2 regions of the Streptomyces sp. NPDC032745 genome follow, and region 1 is predicted to be linked to the other one. Evidence: predicted binding sites of a transcription regulator. Region 1 holds the regulator's gene; the other holds the start of a gene.
The links. Region 1 encodes HrcA, which represses chaperone genes, less so after heat shock. Its sites were predicted from a motif close to TTNGCACTCNGNNNNNCNGAGTGCNAA; they were not measured.
Positions count from the first base shown of each region.

Region 2: a site for HrcA is predicted at 4,852-4,878, ahead of groL (chaperonin GroEL). Genes of this name have one in related genera too.

Region 1 covers NZ_JBVING010000004.1:153,436-162,381, reverse strand. Annotated here, with positions in the region: gene hemW (radical SAM family heme chaperone HemW) at 36-1,268, shown strand; gene ACZ5WG_RS12015 (Uma2 family endonuclease) at 1,369-1,923, shown strand; gene ACZ5WG_RS12010 (DUF3097 domain-containing protein) at 1,930-2,730, opposite strand; gene ACZ5WG_RS12005 (MBL fold metallo-hydrolase) at 2,759-3,484, opposite strand; gene hrcA (heat-inducible transcriptional repressor HrcA) at 3,634-4,650, shown strand; gene dnaJ (molecular chaperone DnaJ) at 4,651-5,787, shown strand; gene ACZ5WG_RS11990 (nitronate monooxygenase) at 5,935-7,026, shown strand; gene ACZ5WG_RS11985 (16S rRNA (uracil(1498)-N(3))-methyltransferase) at 7,023-7,769, shown strand; gene ACZ5WG_RS11980 (histidine triad nucleotide-binding protein) at 7,870-8,229, shown strand; gene ACZ5WG_RS11975 (ribonuclease Z) at 8,233-8,946, shown strand, end outside.
Region 2 covers NZ_JBVING010000006.1:43,880-52,825, reverse strand. Annotated here, with positions in the region: gene ACZ5WG_RS17255 (serine/threonine-protein kinase) at 42-1,658, shown strand; gene ACZ5WG_RS17250 (phosphoribosylanthranilate isomerase) at 1,675-2,274, opposite strand; gene ACZ5WG_RS17245 (Uma2 family endonuclease) at 2,487-2,984, shown strand; gene groL (chaperonin GroEL) at 3,070-4,692, opposite strand; gene ACZ5WG_RS17235 (cold-shock protein) at 5,037-5,240, opposite strand; gene ACZ5WG_RS17230 (MoaD/ThiS family protein) at 5,623-5,901, opposite strand; gene thrC (threonine synthase) at 5,935-7,209, opposite strand; SAM riboswitch class I at 7,227-7,380, opposite strand; gene ACZ5WG_RS17220 (glucosyl-3-phosphoglycerate synthase) at 7,577-8,554, shown strand; gene ACZ5WG_RS17215 (alpha,alpha-trehalose-phosphate synthase (UDP-forming)) at 8,600-8,946, shown strand, end outside.

The sequences.
Region 1 (8,946 bases):
CCGGGCCCCCGGCCGGGGTGCGGGACAATGGGTGCATGCCTTCCGCACTGCCCGACGGTGAACCCATGCCCGAAGACGGCTCGCTGCCGTCGCATGCCCTGGCGGGCGGCGGGGACCGGCCGCTCGGGTTCTACCTGCACGTCCCGTACTGCGCCACGCGGTGCGGGTACTGCGACTTCAACACCTACACCGCGACCGAGCTGCGCGGCACCGGCGGCGTGCTCGCCTCCCGGGAGAACTACGCCGACACCCTGATCGACGAGGTCCGCCTCGCCCGCAAGGTGCTCGGCGACGACCCGCGGGCCGTCCGCACGGTGTTCGTGGGCGGCGGTACGCCGACGCTGCTGCCGGCCGCGGACCTCGTACGGATGCTCGCGGCGATCCGGGACGAATTCGGGCTGGCCGAGGACGCCGAGATCACCACGGAGGCCAATCCGGAGTCGGTGAACCCGGAGTACCTGGCGGAGCTGCGGGCCGGGGGCTTCAACCGGATCTCCTTCGGCATGCAGAGCGCGAAGCAGCACGTCCTGAAGGTGCTCGACCGCACGCACACGCCGGGCCGGCCGGAGGCGTGCGTCGCGGAGGCGCGGGCGGCGGGCTTCGAGCACGTGAACCTCGACCTGATCTACGGCACCCCGGGGGAGTCCGATGAGGACTGGCAGGCCTCCCTGGCCGCCGCGCTCGGCGCCGGGCCGGACCACATCAGCGCCTACGCGCTGATCGTCGAGGAGGGCACCCAGCTGGCGCGGCGGATCCGGCGGGGCGAGGTCCCGATGACCGACGACGACGTGCACGCGGACCGGTACCTGATCGCGGACTCGGTGATGGCCGAGGCCGGGTACTCCTGGTACGAGGTCTCGAACTGGGCCACCTCGGAGGCGGGCCGCTGCCTGCACAACGAGCTGTACTGGCGCGGCGCCGACTGGTGGGGCGCGGGCCCCGGAGCCCACTCGCACGTGGGCGGGGTCCGCTGGTGGAACGTGAAGCACCCGGGCGCCTACGCCGCCGCCCTCGCGGAGGGCCGCTCCCCGGGCGCGGGCCGCGAGCTCCTCTCCGAGGAGGACCGCCGGGTGGAGCGGATCCTGCTGGAGCTCCGCCTGGTGGACGGCGTCCCGCTGTCCCTGCTGGCCCCGGCCGGCCTCGCGGCCTCCCGCCGCGCCCTGTCCGACGGCCTCCTGGAGGCCGCCCCGTACGAGGCGGGCCGCGCCGTCCTGACCCTGCGCGGGCGGCTGCTGGCCGACGCGGTGGTCCGGGACCTGGTGGACTGACCACTCGGAGGCGTGAATCGATGCGGATACGGGCAGGGGCGGCCTAGCCTGTTCGTAGCCTTCTGTCGCATACCCGGCGACAGAAGTGGAGGGCACGGAGATGACCGCTGTGGACGATCGCCGGATGACCGAGTACTTCGAGAGCTTCGAGGCTCCCGAGGGGGTCAAGGTCGAGCTCCTCAGGGAGGAAATCGTGATGACGGCGGGGCCGGACCTGGTCCACAACCTGATCGTCATGTTCGTTCAGCGGCAGATCCCCGTGGGGCGCTGGTATCCGCTCCAGACGCAGGACGTGGACATTCCGGCGGAGTCGTCCGAGCCGCAGCCGGACCTCGTGGTCCTGCCGGCCGACGCGGCGCCCGAGTCGGGTCGTCTGCTGCCCGCCCAAACCCTGGCGATGGTGGTCGAGGTCGTCTCCAAGACCAGCAAGCTGCGTGACTACGTGACGAAGCGCTCGATCTACGCGGCGGGCGGCATCCCCACGTATCTGATCATCGATCCCTTCCAGGCCAAGTGCGTGGTACTCACCGAACCTTTCGGCGCTGGAGAAGAGGCCGACTACCGGACCGAGCGGACCAGCAAGTTCGGTGAGCCGCTGCCGCTCGACGTCCTCGGCGTCACGATCGACACCACGGAGTTCGGCACCCTGCCGTAGCTCGGGTCAGGGCGCCGTGACGAAGTCGATGAGTTCCTCCACGCGGCCCAGCAGGACCGGCTCCAGGTCCTTGTAGGACGTCACGCGGGACAGGATGTGCTGCCAGGCGGCCCCGGTGTTCTCCGGCCAGCCCAGCGCCCTGCAGACGCCCGTCTTCCAGTCCTGGCCCGGCGGGATCACCGGCCAGGCGGCGATGCCCAGCGCGGACGGCTTCACCGCCTGCCAGACGTCCACGTACGGGTGGCCGACGATCAGGACGTCCGACGAGGTCACCGACGCCGCGATGCGGGACTCCTTCGAGCCCGGGACCAGGTGGTCCACCAGGACGCCGAGGCGGGCGTCGGCCGTCGGGGCGAAGTCCGCGACCACCGCCGGGAGGTCGTCGATGCCCTCCAGGTACTCCACCACCACGCCCTCGATCCGCAGGTCGTCGCCCCAGACCCGCTCCACCAGCTCCGCGTCGTGCCGGCCCTCGACGTAGATCCGCCCGGCGCGCGCCACGCGGGCGCGCGCCCCCGGGACGGCGAGGGACCCCGAGGCCGTGCGCAAGGGCGCCGAAGGGGCCCTTGCGGGGCGGGTCAGGGTCACCACGGCGCCCTCCAGCAGGAACCCCCGCGGCTCCAGCGGGAACACCCGCCGCTTGCCGAAGCGGTCCTCCAGGGTCACCGTGCCCGCCTCGCAGGCCACCACCGCTCCGCAGAAGTCCGTACCGGCCACCTCGACCACCAGGTCCGGCTCGGCCGCCACCTCCGGTACGGCCTTGGGGCGCTTCCACTGCGGGGTCAGGTCGGGGGAGTACTCACGCATCCGGCCGACACTAGGAGAGGCGCGCCGATCACGCCTCCGACACGCCGAAACGGGCGGCCAGTGTGGCTCGTTGCGCACGCACGAAGCCCGCATCGACCACCGCTCCGTGACCCGGCACGTACAGTGCGTCGTCCCCGCCCAGCGACAGCAGCCGGTCCAGCGCGGCCGGCCACTGCGCCGGCACCGCGTCGCTGCCCGCCTGCGGCTCGCCCGACTCCTCGACGAGGTCCCCGCAGAACACCGTCTCGCGCTCGCCCGGAACGAACACCGCCAGGTCGTACCGGGTGTGCCCGGGCCCGACGTTGGCCAGCAGCACCTGCACCCCGCCCAGCTCCAGCGTCCATTCGCCCGACACGGAATGCCCCGGCACCACCAGCAGGTCCACCGCCTCGGCGGCCTCGGCCTCCGCGAGACCCTGCAGGACCGCACTGACGCGCAGCTCCTCCCGGCCCGTCGACAGCTCCGCGTCCAGCCCGACCGCCCCGTACACCTCGGCCCCGGCGAACGCCGCCACGCCCAGTACGTGATCGAAATGACCGTGCGTGAATGCGATATGCGTCACGCGCCGGCCGGTCAGCCGCTCCGCCTCGGCCCGCAGCTGCGTGCCTTCGCGTACGCACGAACCCGGGTCGATCAGGAGCACCGACTCGTCCCCCACCACCAGTCCCACGGTGCAGTCCCACACCGGGAGCCGTCGCCGTCCGGTCCGCCCGGTCAGCCGCTCCCAGCCCGCCTCTTCCCAACGCACGTCCATGCCGCGACGCTACCCTGGCGGGCCTCCCTTGCCAGGGTCTTACTACCCGGCCGTACACTGAGCGGGGGATCTCTGGCACTCGAACGATCAGAGTGCCAGTCGACAAGCAACGACCAAGACAACGGACCAGAACTGGAGGTGTGCGCGCGATGCTCAGCGAACGCAGACTCGAAGTGCTGCGCGCCATCGTCCAGGACTACGTCGGGACGGAGGAGCCGGTCGGCTCCAAGGCGCTCACCGAGCGGCACCGCCTCGGCGTCTCGCCCGCCACCGTGCGCAACGACATGGCCGTGCTGGAGGAGGAGGGCTACATCGCGCAGCCCCACACCAGCGCCGGCCGGATCCCCACGGACAAGGGCTACCGGCTCTTCGTCGACAAGCTGGCGGGGGTCAAGCCGCTGTCGACGCCCGAGCGCCGGGCCATCCAGAACTTCCTCGACGGGGCCGTCGACCTCGACGACGTGGTCGGCCGTACGGTGCGGCTGCTCGCGCAGCTCACCCGGCAGGTCGCCGTCGTCCAGTACCCGAGCCTGACCCGGTCCACGGTCCGGCACGTCGAACTGCTGTCGCTCGCTCCGGCCCGGCTCATGCTCGTGCTGATCACCGATACAGGACGGGTCGAGCAGCGGCTCGTCGACTGCCAGACGCCGTTCGGCGAGACCTCGCTCGCCGATCTGCGGGCGCGGCTCAACAGCCGGGTCGTCGGCCGCCGGTTCACGGACGTGCCGCAGCTCGTGCAGGACCTGCCGGAGTCGTTCGACCCGGATGACCGCAGCACGGTGTCGACCGTGCTCGCGACCCTGCTGGAGACGCTGGTAGAGGAGGCCGAGGAGCGGCTGATGATCGGCGGAACCGCCAATCTCACGCGCTTCGGACACGATTTTCCCCTGACGATCAGGCCGGTGCTCGAGGCGCTGGAGGAGCAGGTCGTGCTCCTCAAGCTGCTCGGCGAGGCCAACGAGTCGGGAATGGCCGTACGGATCGGGCATGAGAATGCCTACGAGGGACTGAACTCCACGTCCGTCGTCTCGGTCGGCTACGGTTCGGGCGGCGAAACTGTCGCCAAACTCGGCGTGGTCGGACCGACCCGCATGGACTACCCCGGAACGATGGGAGCGGTACGCGCAGTGGCACGTTACGTCGGACAGATCCTGGCGGAGTCGTAAGTGGCCACGGACTACTACGCCGTTCTCGGCGTGCGCCGCGACGCATCGCAGGACGAGATCAAGAAGGCCTTCCGCCGCCTCGCGCGCGAACTCCACCCGGACGTGAATCCGGATCCGAAGACGCAGGAGCGCTTCAAGGAGATCAACGCGGCCTACGAGGTGCTCTCGGACCCGCAGAAGAAGCAGGTCTACGACCTCGGCGGCGACCCGCTGTCCTCCTCGGGCGGTGGCGGCGCGGGCGGCTTCGGCGCGGGTGGCTTCGGCAACTTCTCCGACATCATGGACGCCTTCTTCGGCCAGGCCTCGCAGCGCGGACCGCGCTCGCGGACCCGCCGCGGCCAGGACGCCATGATCCGCCTCGACCTGGAGCTGGACGAGGCCGCCTTCGGCACGACCAAGGACATCCAGGTCGACACGGCCGTCGTCTGCACCACCTGCTCCGGCGAGGGAGCCGCCCCCGGCACCTCGGCGCAGACGTGTGACATGTGCCGTGGCCGCGGTGAGGTGTCGCAGGTCACCCGGTCCTTCCTGGGCCAGGTCATGACCTCGCGCCCCTGCCCGCAGTGCCAGGGCTTCGGCACCGTGGTTCCGACCCCGTGCCCCGAGTGCGCGGGCGACGGCCGGGTCCGCTCCCGCCGCAGCCTCACGGTCAAGATCCCTGCCGGTGTCGAGAACGGCACCCGGATCCAGCTCGCGGGCGAGGGCGAGGTCGGCCCCGGCGGCGGCCCCGCCGGCGACCTGTACGTGGAGATCCACGAGCTGTCGCACCCGACCTTCCAGCGGCGCGGGGACGACCTGCACTGCACGGTGACCATCCCCATGACGGCCGCGGCCCTCGGCACCAAGTGCCCGCTGGAGACGCTGGACGGCCTGGAGGAGATCGACATCCGCCCCGGCACCGGGTCGGGCCAGTCGATCCCGCTGCACGGGCGCGGTGTCACGCACCTGCGCGGCGGCGGCCGCGGCGACCTGATCGTCCACGTCGAGGTCACCACCCCGGGCAAGCTGGACGCCCAGCAGGAGGAGCTGCTGCGCCAGCTCGCCAAGCTGCGCGGCGAGGAGCGGCCCATGGGCCAGTTCGCGCCGGGTCAGCAGGGCCTGTTCAGCCGCCTGAAGGACGCCTTCAACGGCCGCTGACCGGCCCGCGAGCACGCGTACGAGCCCGGTCCGGGGATGCCCCGGACCGGGCTCGGCGCATTGATCCGGCCGCGCCCGCTGAAGCGGACTATGCCAGGCGAATGCCGTGATTCGGCCCGGTGAGCGGGACATGGCACGATGCAGTGCATGTCCTCCGCACCGAACGGTCTCTCCCCGTACCCGATCGTGCAGGCTCCCATGGCGGGCGGTGCCTCCTGTCCGCCGCTCGCCGCCGCCGTGTGCGAGGCGGGCGGGCTGGGCTTCCTGGCCGGCGGCTACAAGACCGCCGACGGCATGTACCAGGAGATCAAACGGCTGCGCGCGCTCACCCGGCGCCCGTTCGGCGTGAACCTCTTCATGCCGCAGACCGGCTACGTGGACCCGGCCGCCGTGGAGGCGTACCGCGGGCAGCTGGCCGGCGAGGCCAGCTGGTACGACATCTCCCTGGCCGACGAGGACATCATCGGCACCAGCGACGACGGCTACGACGCCAAGCTCGCGATCCTCCTCGAAGACCCCGTTCCCGTGGTCTCGTTCACCTTCGGCTGCCCCACGCCCGTGGTCCTCGCCTCCCTGCGCAAGGCGGGCACGTACTCGGTCGTCACCGTCACCTCGGTGGACGAGGCCCGCGCCGCACAGGCCGCGGGCGCCGACTCCGTCTGCGTCCAGGGCGTGGAGGCCGGCGGCCACCAGGGCACCCACCGCGACGACCCGCAGGCCGACGGCACGGCGGGCGTGGGCCTGCTCGCGCTGGTGGCGCAGGTGCGGGAGGCCGTGGCCCTCCCGATCATCGCGGCGGGCGGCCTGATGCGCGGCTCGCAGATCGCGGCGCTGCTGGCGGCGGGCGCGGAGGCGGCGCAGCTCGGCACCGCGTTCCTGGCCTGCCCCGAATCGGGGGCGCACCCGCTGCACAAGAAGGCGCTGACGGACCCCCTGTTCGCCCACACGGAGCTGACCAGGGCGTTCTCGGGGCGGCCGGCCCGCGGCCTGGTGAACCGCTTCATGCGGGAGCACGGGCCGTACGCCCCGGCCGCGTACCCGCAGATCCACCACATGACCGCCGGGCTGCGCAAGGCCGCCGCCGCGGCCGGGGACCCGCAGGGCATGGCCCTGTGGGCGGGCCAGGGGCACCGGCTGGCGCGGGCCCTGCCCGCGGGGGAGCTGGTGGAGGTGCTGGCGGCCGAACTGGCCGAGGCCCAGAGTGCGTTGAAGGCAATGCAGAAGAGGAGTACGTCATGACCGCCCCCGTGTTCGTGGTCGAAGAGGTCCCCGCGGGGCCGGAGTTCGTGCTCGACGGCCCGGAGGGCCGGCACGCGGTCTCCGTGAAACGGCTGAACCCGGGCGAGGACGTGGTCCTCACCGACGGGCGCGGTCACTGGACGGAGGGCGTGGTCAAGGCCGCCGAGGGCAAGGACCGGCTGGTCGTCACGGACCTGCACGCCATCGAGGAGGAGCCGGAGCCGGCCGTCCGGATCACGGTCGTCCAGGCCCTGCCCAAGGGGGACCGCGGCGAGCTCGCCGTCGAGACCATGACCGAGACCGGCGTGGACGCGATCGTCCCCTGGCAGGCCTCGCGCTGCATCACCCAGTGGCGCGGCGACCGCGGCGCCAAGTCCCTGGCCAAGTGGCGGGCCACGGCCCGGGAGGCGGGCAAGCAGTCCCGCCGGGTCCGCTTCCCCGAGGTGGCGGAGGCCATGTCCACGAAGCAGGTCGCGGCGCTGCTGGCCGGCGCCGACCTGGCGATGGTCCTCCACGAGGACCGGGACGCGCCCTCGGGGGCCCTGGCCACGGCCGAGCTCCCGGCCGGGGGCTCCATCGTCCTGGTCGTCGGACCGGAGGGCGGGGTCTCCCCGGAGGAGCTGGCCGTCTTCGCGGAAGCCGGCGCCCACCCCTACCGCCTGGGCTCCTCGGTCCTGCGCACCTCCACCGCCGGCACCGCGGCGACGGCGGTCCTGCTGGCGCGCACCGGCCGCTGGTCCTGAAAACGCGTATGAGGCCGCCGACGGCGCCGGTTACGATGCCGGAGCTGATCAACGTCGGCGTCGACGGCCCGTCAACGCCACTGTCACGGAAGGCGGAGCAATGGCCGGGGAACCGCAGGCGGACTGCCTGTTCTGCAAGATCGTCGCGGGGAACATCCCGGCGACCGTGGTCCGGGAGACCGAGACGACGTTCGCCTTCCGGGACATCAACCCGCAGGCGCCCACGCACGTCCTCGTGATCCCGCGCGTGCACTACCCGGACGCCGCCTCGCTCGCCGCCGCCGAGCCGGCCGTCGCCGCCGACCTGCTGCGCGTGGCCGGAGAGATCGCCGCCGAGGAGAAGATCGACGGCCACGGCTACCGGATCGTGTTCAACACCGGCGCCGGCGCAGGCCAGACCGTGTTCCACGCGCACGCGCACGTCCTCGGCGGGCGCGGCCTCCAGTGGCCCCCCGGATAGACCGTGTCCGTACGAGAGTTCGTGGTGCTGGGTACCGCCAGTCAGGTGCCCACCCGCCACCGCAACCACAACGGCTACCTCCTGCGCTGGGACGGCGAGGGCATCCTCTTCGACCCGGGCGAGGGCACCCAGCGCCAGATGCTCCGCGCCGGGGTGGCCGCGCACGACATCAACCGGATCTGCATCACCCACTTCCACGGTGACCACAGCCTCGGCCTCGCCGGGGTGATCCAGCGCATCAACCTGGACAGGGTCCCGCACCCCGTCACCGCGCACTACCCGGCCTCCGGGCAGAAGTTCTTCGAACGGCTCCGCTACGCCACCGCCTACCGGGAGACCGTCCCGCTCCGCGAGGAACCCGTGGCCGAGGACGGGACGCTGGCCCAGGGGCCCTCGTACACCCTCGAGGCCCGCAGGCTCTCGCACCCGGTCGAGTCCTTCGGCTACCGGCTCACCGAGCCCGACGGGCGCCGGATGGTGCCCGGACTGCTCGCGCAGCACGGGATCAAGGGGCCCGACGTGGGCCGGATCCAGCGCGAGGGGCAGCTGGGCGGGATCACGCTCGACGACGTCAGCGAGCACAAGCCGGGGCAGAGCTTCGCCTTCGTCATGGACACCCGGCTGTGTCCCGGCGTGGACGAGCTCGCCGCGGGCTGCGACATGCTGGTGATCGAGTCCACGTTCCTCGACGAGGACGAGGCGCTGGCCACCGACCAC
Region 2 (8,946 bases), on a different contig from region 1:
GATCAACTCATCGGTTGATCGGGGGAGTCGGGGGGAGACCGATGAACAGCGCGACCGAGGTGTTCCAGCCCCTGCGGGAGGACGATCCTCAGACCGTTGCCGGCTACCGCCTCGCGGCCCGGCTCGGCGCGGGCGGCATGGGCCGGGTCTACCTGTCGCACACCCAGGGCGGCCGCCCTGTGGCGATCAAAGTGGTGCGGCCGGAACTGGCCGAGGACCCGGCGTTCCGGCGGCGGTTCCGCCGGGAGGTGGAGGCGGCCCGGCGGGTTAGGGGTGCGTACACCGCCGAACTGATCGACGCCGACGTGGAGGGAACGCCGCCCTGGCTGGCCACCGTGTACGTGCCGGGGCCCTCGCTGTCGGAGGCCGTGGCCCGGCGCGGACCGCTGCCGGTGCCCGCGGTGCTGTGGCTGGTGGCCGGGGTGGCCGAGGCCCTGGAGGTCATCCACCGTGCGGGGATCGTGCACCGCGATCTGAAGCCGTCGAACGTGCTGCTGGCCGCCGATGGGCCCCGGGTCATCGATTTCGGCATCTCGCTGGCGTCCGGTACCACCTCGCCCACCGCCACGGGCAGCGCCATCGGCACACCCCAGTTCATGGCCCCCGAGCAGGCGCTGGCAGGCGAGACCACGGCGGCCACCGATGTCTTCGCTCTGGGCCAGACGGCGGCGTTCGCCGCGTTGGGCGAGCCGTTGTACGGAGACGGCCCCTCCGTGAGCGTGCTGTTCCGGATCGTGCACTCCGACCCCGACCTGTCCCGGCTGCCGGAGTCGCTGCGTCCGCTGATCGCCCGGTGTCTGGCAGCCGATCCGGAGGATCGCGCCACCCCGGCGGAGATCGTGGCGTGGTGCAGGCAGCGGCTGGGCAAAGACGCAGACGCGGGCGGTGGTCCGGCCGTCTGGCGGGAGGTGGCGGGGCCGGAGCCGGTGGTCCCTGCTCCGGTCCCGCACCCCACGTCGGTCCACACACGGGCCCTGGACCCGCAGCCGCCGGGGCCGTCCCAGACGGCCTGGCAGCCGCCGAGGACTACGCCGCTCACGCCGGAGGAGCGGCGCGGGCGCAGGCGGCGTACCGCTGTGATCGTCACTGCGGTGGTGACGGTGTCGGCCGTCCTGCTGACCGGTCTGGCCTGGACGGTCATGGACGCGGCGGACCGGGTGCGCGAACGGAACGCGGCCGCAGCCACGTCCCCCGGCCCGGCGAGTGGCGGCAAGGCCACCGGAGCCGCCGGGCCCGGCGGATCGGCATCGAGTACGCCCAAGGCCTCCAAGCCGCCCGCGCCCATCCCCTTCCCCCAGGTCCGGCTGGACGAGAAGAACTCGATCGGCATCAAGGACCCGGTCAGGCGGGAGGACCGCACGGGGGACATCCGCCTGGAGTGCGAGAAGAAGAGCTGTGCGCTGGCGAGCGACACGAGCGTCATCACACAGCTGTACGCCGACCCCGGCACCGGCAGCCTCGACACGTGCGGCCTCCTCACGAAGGCCGCCACGCAGCACACGCTCCCACTCGCCGCATCGGCGCCCGGTACCGAGATCTGTGTCCGGCACCCCTCTGGAGACATCGCGCTGCTCGTGATCCAGATCAAGTCGGTCGTGCGGCTGAACGGCCTGCCCGACTGGATCACCGCGGACATGACGGTCTGGCGCGCGTCCTGACGGCGGTGCGGCGGGGTCAGCCGCGGGCGGCCCCGATGAAGGCGCGGATCAGGCCGGGGTCCTTCACGCCGCGCTCCCGCTCGACCCCGCTGGACACGTCCACGCCCCAGGCGCCGGTGGTCTCCACGGCCTCCCGGACGTTGCCCGGGGTCAGCCCGCCGGCCAGCAGCCAGCGGCCCTCCGGGGCGGTGAACTCCGCCGAGCCCCAGTTCCACGGCTTGCCGGAGCCGGGGTCGGGCGCGTCGAGCAGCAGCAGGTCCTCCCCGTACTCCCCGCAGCGCTTCACGTGTTCGGCGGTGGCCCGCAGCAGGGTCCGCCCCTCGGCGCGCAGCGCCTCGTAGTACTCGGGCCCCTCGTCCCCGTGCAGCTGGACTCCCCGTACGCCGCTCTCCTCGGTCAGCCGCCGGACCTCCTCGACCGGCTGCCCGCGGAACACCCCGACGGTCAGCACCGAGTCCGGCACCTCGGCGGCCAGCGCCCGCGCCGTGGCGGCGTCGACGGTACGCGGACTCCCCGGCGCGAAGACGAACCCGACGGCATCGGCCCCGGCGGCCACGGCCACGTCGACGTCCGACCCGGTTTTCAACCCGCAGATCTTCACGAACAGCTCGCTCATCCCCCCAGTCAACCAAACCGCCCTGTTGGGTGGTGATCCGTCTCGGCACCCGGGCGCGGCCACCCACGCGCCGCTAGCCTGGAACGGGGCTCACGCCCAGTGCACGGCACGCCACGCGGAGGATCACGGTGACGATCATGATCGAACGGGCCACACCGATAGAGCAGGCGGCACCGCCGACATTCGAGACGCTCCTGCGCACGGTTGCGGAGATGGACACGCCAGACGGCTATAAGGCCGAGCTCATCCGGGGGAAGATCATCGTGTCGCCGTTCTCCAAGCTGCGCTACTCCCGTCGCATGCGTCTTTTGCGCGAGCAGCTCCAGGCCCACGTCCCCGAGGGGCAATTCGCGGACACCTCGCCCTTCCTCTTCCGGTTCGAGGCAGCGGAGCGCGGCTACGGACCAGACCTCTACGTCGCGGACGAGGCGGCCTTCGAGCAGGAGGGGCTGCACGCGGACGGAGCGGCCCTGTCACTGGTCGGAGAGTTCACGTCCGTCTCCACCAGGGACGCGGACTGGAACGAGAAGCTCGACGTGTACGGCCGGCTCGTGCCCGTCCACCTGGTCGTCGACATGCAGGACTCGGAGATCACCTGCTTCTGGGACCCCTCGCCGCACGGATACCGCTCCCGTACGACGGTGTCCTTCGGGGAGCCCCTGCAGGTCCCCGAGCCGTTCGGGTTCGCGCTCGACACCACCGGTTTCTAGAGGACCGGGAAACGCCCGAGGGCGGCACCCCCCGTGTGGGGAGTGCCGCCCTCGGTCGAAGAACAGCCGATCAGCCAGGGGCCGATCAGAAGTCCATGTCACCGCCCGGCATGCCGCCGCCGGCCGGGGCGCCGGCCTTCTCGGGCTTGTCGGCGATGACGGCCTCGGTCGTCAGGAACAGCGCGGCGATGGACGCGGCGTTCTGCAGGGCAGAGCGCGTGACCTTCGCCGGGTCGATGATGCCCTCGGCGATCATGTCCACGTACTCGCCGGTCGCGGCGTTCAGGCCCCAGCCGACGGTCAGGTTGCGGACCTTCTCCACGACGACGCCACCCTCGAGACCACCGTTGACGGCGATCTGCTTGAGCGGGGCCTCCAGGGCGAGCTTCACGGCGTTGGCGCCGGTCGCCTCGTCACCCGACAGGTCGAGCTTCTCGAAGACCACGGAGGCCTGGAGCAGGGCCACGCCACCACCGGCGACGATGCCCTCCTCGACGGCCGCCTTCGCGTTGCGAACGGCGTCCTCGATGCGGTGCTTGCGCTCCTTGAGCTCCACCTCGGTCGCGGCGCCGGCCTTGATGACGGCCACGCCGCCGGCCAGCTTCGCGAGGCGCTCCTGGAGCTTCTCGCGGTCGTAGTCCGAGTCGGAGTTCTCGATCTCGGCGCGGATCTGGTTGACGCGACCCTGAACCTGGTCGCTGTCACCGGAGCCGTCGACGATCGTGGTCTCGTCCTTGGAGATGACGACCTTGCGGGCGCGGCCGAGCAGGTCGAGGCCCGCGTTCTCGAGCTTGAGGCCGACCTCCTCGGAGATGACCGTGCCGCCCGTGAGGATGGCGATGTCGCCGAGCATGGCCTTGCGGCGGTCGCCGAAGCCCGGAGCCTTGACGGCGACGGAGCGGAAGGTGCCGCGGATCTTGTTGACGACCAGGGTCGACAGGGCCTCGCCCTCGACGTCCTCGGCGATGATCAGCAGCGGCTTGCCGGACTGCATGACCTTCTCGAGCAGCGGAAGGAGGTCCTTCACGTTGCCGATCTTGGAGTTGACGATCAGGATGTACGGGTCGTCCAGGGACGCCTCCATACGCTCCATGTCGGTGGCGAAGTACGCCGAGATGTAGCCCTTGTCGAAGCGCATGCCCTCGGTGAGCTCGAGCTCCAGACCGAAGGTCTGGGACTCCTCGACGGTGATGACGCCTTCCTTGCCGACCTTGTCCATGGCCTCGGCGATGAGCTCGCCGATCTGGGTGTCGGCGGCGGAGATGGAGGCCGTGGAAGCGATCTGCTCCTTGGTCTCGACATCCTTCGCCTGGTCGAGCAGGGCGGCGGAGACGGCCTCGACGGCCTTCTCGATGCCGCGCTTGAGGGCCATCGGGTTGGCACCGGCGGCCACGTTGCGCAGGCCCTCGCGGACGAGCGCCTGGGCGAGAACGGTGGCGGTGGTCGTACCGTCGCCGGCGACGTCGTCCGTCTTCTTGGCGACTTCCTTGACCAGCTCGGCGCCGATCTTCTCGTACGGGTCCTCGAGCTCGATCTCCTTGGCGATGGAGACACCATCGTTGGTGATCGTGGGGGCGCCCCACTTCTTCTCAAGGACGACGTTGCGACCCTTGGGGCCAAGGGTGACCTTGACGGCGTCGGCGAGCTGGTTCATCCCGCGCTCGAGACCGCGCCGGGCCTCCTCGTCGAACGCAATGATCTTGGCCATCTGAAGTGGTCCTCCAGGACTGGGGTTCCCCCTGCACCGTCGGTACGGGGGGAGGGCTGGATTGCTCCGGACCGCGCCCGCGCCCGCGACGGACGGCCTGCGTGCCCGGCGGTTCCTTCCCGCCGGACCCTGCGGGCCTCACCGACCCGGTCCTGTGTAGTAGCACTCTCGGCACGAGAGTGCTAACGCCAATGATTAGCACTCGACCCCCTCGAGTGCAAGCGGCTTGGGGGAACGCCGGGCCGCCGCCCGCGTCGGCGCCCGGACATGCGTCGAGGGCCCACATCCCTCCTCAAGGATGTGGACCCTCGTGCGTCATGCGTCGGTGGTCGATCGCGCCGGGGCTAGACGGCGAGCTTGACCATGTCCGCCTGCGGACCCTTCTGACCCTGCGAGATCTCGAACTCGACCCGCTGACCCTCTTCAAGGGTGCGGTACCCGTCCATCTGGATGGCGCTGTAGTGGACGAACACATCCGCACCACCGTCGACCGCGATGAAGCCGTAGCCCTTCTCCGCGTTGAACCACTTGACGGTGCCCTGAGCCATGCCTAACTCCCCTATTACTGGCCCTTGCGCAGGACCGCACTTCGCGGTCCCGGGTCAGAACTTGCGCCGGAACGCCTCGACCGGGGCTGAATGTATCTGCACCGCTGCTGTCTGCAACAGGTCAATCCGACGAGAAATCTGGACACGGGGATACATTGAAATAGAGTGAAAATTTGGCATATTGCCGGGCAACTCGGACCCGGCATATCTCGCCAAAGCCTCATAACGCGCTTGCATATTGACTCAATGTCAACCCTCACGCGACCCGCTCATATGCGGCGGGCAAGTCCAGCGGAGGGGACTTCCCCAACCCTACCGCGCCCAACCAAGCAGAATTACCCCCTCCGCTTTTACCGGAGGGGGTAATTCAGGGGTTCTTGCGTCAGCAGCCGCCGGCGACGGCGGGAATGATCGAGACGCCCGCGCCGTCCGGCGTCACCGCGTCCAGGCCGCCCTCGAAGCGCACGTCGTCGTCGTTGACGTACACGTTCACGAAGCGGCGCAGCTTGCCCTGGTCGTCCAGGACGCGCGCAGCGATGCCCGGGTGGTTCGCCTCCAGGGAGGCGATGACCTCGGAGAGCTTCGCGCCCTCGGCGGTGACCTCGGCCTGGCCGCCGGTGTAGGTGCGCAGGATGGTGGGGATGCGGACGTTGACGCTCATGGCGCTACTGCCTTTCCGGGTGTCGGGGAGAGATCAGACCAGGCCGGCGGCGCGGAACGCGTCCAGGCTGGGGCGGATGGTGGCGGTCTGCCCGCTGTCCGCGGCCACCGCCTCCAGGGTCTTGAGGCCGTCACCGGTGTTCAGGACCACCGTGGTCAGCGCCGGGTCGAGCTGCCCGTTCTCGATGAGCTTCTTGGTCACGCCGACGGTCACGCCGCCCGCGGTCTCGGCGAAGATGCCCTCGGTCTGCGCGAGGATCTTGATCGCCTCGACGACCTGCTCGTCGGTCACGTCCTCGACGTAGCCGCCGGTGCGGCGCGCGATGTCCAGGACGTACGGGCCGTCGGCCGGGTTGCCGATGGCCAGCGACTTGGCGATGGTGTTCGGCTTCTGCGGGCGGACCACGTCGTGGCCGGCCTTGAAGGCGGTCGAGACCGGGGAGCAGCCCTCGGCCTGGGCACCGAAGATCTTGTACGGCTTGTCCTCGACCAGGCCGAGCTTGATCAGCTCCTGCAGACCCTTGTCGATCTTCGTCAGCTGCGAGCCGGACGCGATCGGGATCACGATCTGGTCGGGCAGCTGCCAGCCGAGCTGCTCGCAGATCTCGTACGCGAGCGTCTTGGAACCCTCGCCGTAGTAGGGGCGCAGGTTGACGTTGACGAAGCCCCAGCCCTCGCCCAGCGGGTCGCCGATGAGCTCGGAGCAGAACCGGTTGACGTCGTCGTAGTTGCCCTCGATGCCGACCAGGTCGCCGCCGTACACACCGGCCATGACGACCTTGCCCTGCTCCAGGTCGTGCGGGATGAACACGCAGGAGCGGAAGCCGGCCCGGGCTGCCGCGGCGCCGACGGCGCCGGCCAGGTTGCCGGTGGAGGAGCAGGACAGGGTGGTGAAGCCGAAGGCGCGGGCCGCCTCGACGGCGATGGCCACGACGCGGTCCTTGAAGGAGTGCGTCGGGTTGCCGGAGTCGTCCTTGACGTACAGCTTGCCGGTGACGCCGAGCTCCTTGGCCAGGTTGGCCGCGTCCACGAGCTTGGTGAAGCCCGGGTTCAGGCTCGGCTTGGAAGCCACGTCCGCGGGGACCGGCAGCAGTGGGGCGTAGCGCCAGATGTTGTTCGGGCCGGCCTCGATCGCGGCGCGCAGGGCTTCGGGGTCCCCGGTGGGGAGGTCGTAGGCGACTTCCAGAGGTCCGAAGCACTCGACGCAGGCGAAGATGGGTCCGAGCTCGAAGCGGGTACCGCACTCACGACACGAGAGGCCGGTGGCAGGTCCGAGATCGACAGAGGTGGCAACAGTCTGTGCAGCCATGATGGCGAGGCCCTTTCTCCTCATCTTCCCCATGGCGCACTTCGCCATGAGACGGAATTGGCACCTTCCCTAGCCGGGGACCCCGCTGCTTGCTGCAAGCAGGCGCGAGAACCGACTGGAGGGTTGCCGGGGCTTCAACGGGCCGTGTCCCTCTGCCCCTCTGGATGAGCGGTATGGCACCGGGCCGCGCGCTCCATGGCGCGTCCGGGCGTTTGTACGCGGGGACCCCCGGCATGCGGTGGTCCTTCGCGTTGTTCAAGACTGTAACGGAAGGTCCGGATGGTTGAGACAGCCGTCCGAACCGCGAGATGGATCACTTTTCGGCTGAAACCGCCGAGGGCGAACGAGGAAACAGGGAGTGCCGAACGTGCTGGAAGAGGTGGAGCGCTGGTTTGCGGACCGCTCCTGGTCCGCGGCCGACCGACCGCTCGACCAGCTGCTTTCCGCCAAGCGGGCGGCAGGCACCACGGTCAGCGTCGTCCTGCCCGCGCTCGACGAAGAGGAGACGGTCGGCGCCATCGTCGAGGTGATCCGGCGGGATCTGATCGACGGGCTGCCGGTGCCGCTGGTCGACGAACTGGTGGTGGTCGACTCCGGTTCCGCCGACCGGACCGCAGAGGTGGCCGCGAAGGCCGGTGCCCGTGTGGTGCACCGCGACGACATCCTGCCGCGGATCCCCGCCGTGCACGGCAAGGGCGAGGTGCTGTGGCGCTCGCTGCTGGCGACCACCGGCGACATCGTCTGCTTCGTGGACGCCGACCTGCGGGACTTCTCCTCCGCCTTCGTGTCCGGGATCGTCGGCCCGCTGCTGACCGAGCCGGACGTGCAGTTCGTCAAGGCGATGTACGACCGCCCCCTGGCGGGCTCCCCCGGCCAGGGGGGCCGGGTGACCGAGCTGGTCGCCCGTCCGCTCCTCAACCTGCACTGGCCGCAGCTGGCCGGCTTCGTGCAGCCGCTGGGCGGCGAGTACGCCGTGCGCCGCACCCTGCTGGAACGTTTGCCCTTCCCCGTCGGGTACGGCGTCGAGCTCGGCCTGCTGGTCGACGCGCTGCACACCGTCGGGCTGGACGCGCTGGCCCAGGTGGACGTCGGCGTACGGCTCCACCGCCATCAGGACGGCCAGGCGCTGGGCCGGATGGCCGCGGCGATCTACCGCACGGCGCAGCTGCGGCTCGCGCGCGGGCACTCCCCCGGCCACCGCCGGGGGTACCCCCGGGTACGGCCGGAGCTGACGCAGTTCGAGCGCGGGCCGAACGGGTTCGTGCCGCGGACGTACTCCGTGGACACCGAGGAGCGGCCGCCGATGACCGAGGTCAAGGAGTACTCCGGCCGCAGGGTGGCGTGAGGGAACTGACGTTTGAGCGGGCAGGCCCCGGGCTAGGTTCGCGGCATGGCTTCCCAGGTACTCGTTGCAGCGAACCGCGGCCCGCTCTCCTACCTCCTCTCCGACGACGGCACACTCACGGCCCGGCGCGGCGGGGGCGGTCTCGTGTCCGGCCTCTCCGCCGCGCTCGCCCGGCAGCCGGAGGCGCTGTGGATCTGCGCGGCGCTGTCGGAGGCGGACCGGGAGGCGGTCCGCCGCGGTGTCTCCGAACCCGGCGTCCGGATGCTGGACATCGATCCCACCACGTACGACGACGCCTACAACGGCATCGCGAACTCGGTGCTGTGGTTCACGCACCACCACCTGTACGACATCCCGCGCGAGCCGGTCTTCGACGCGCAGTTCCGGCGGCA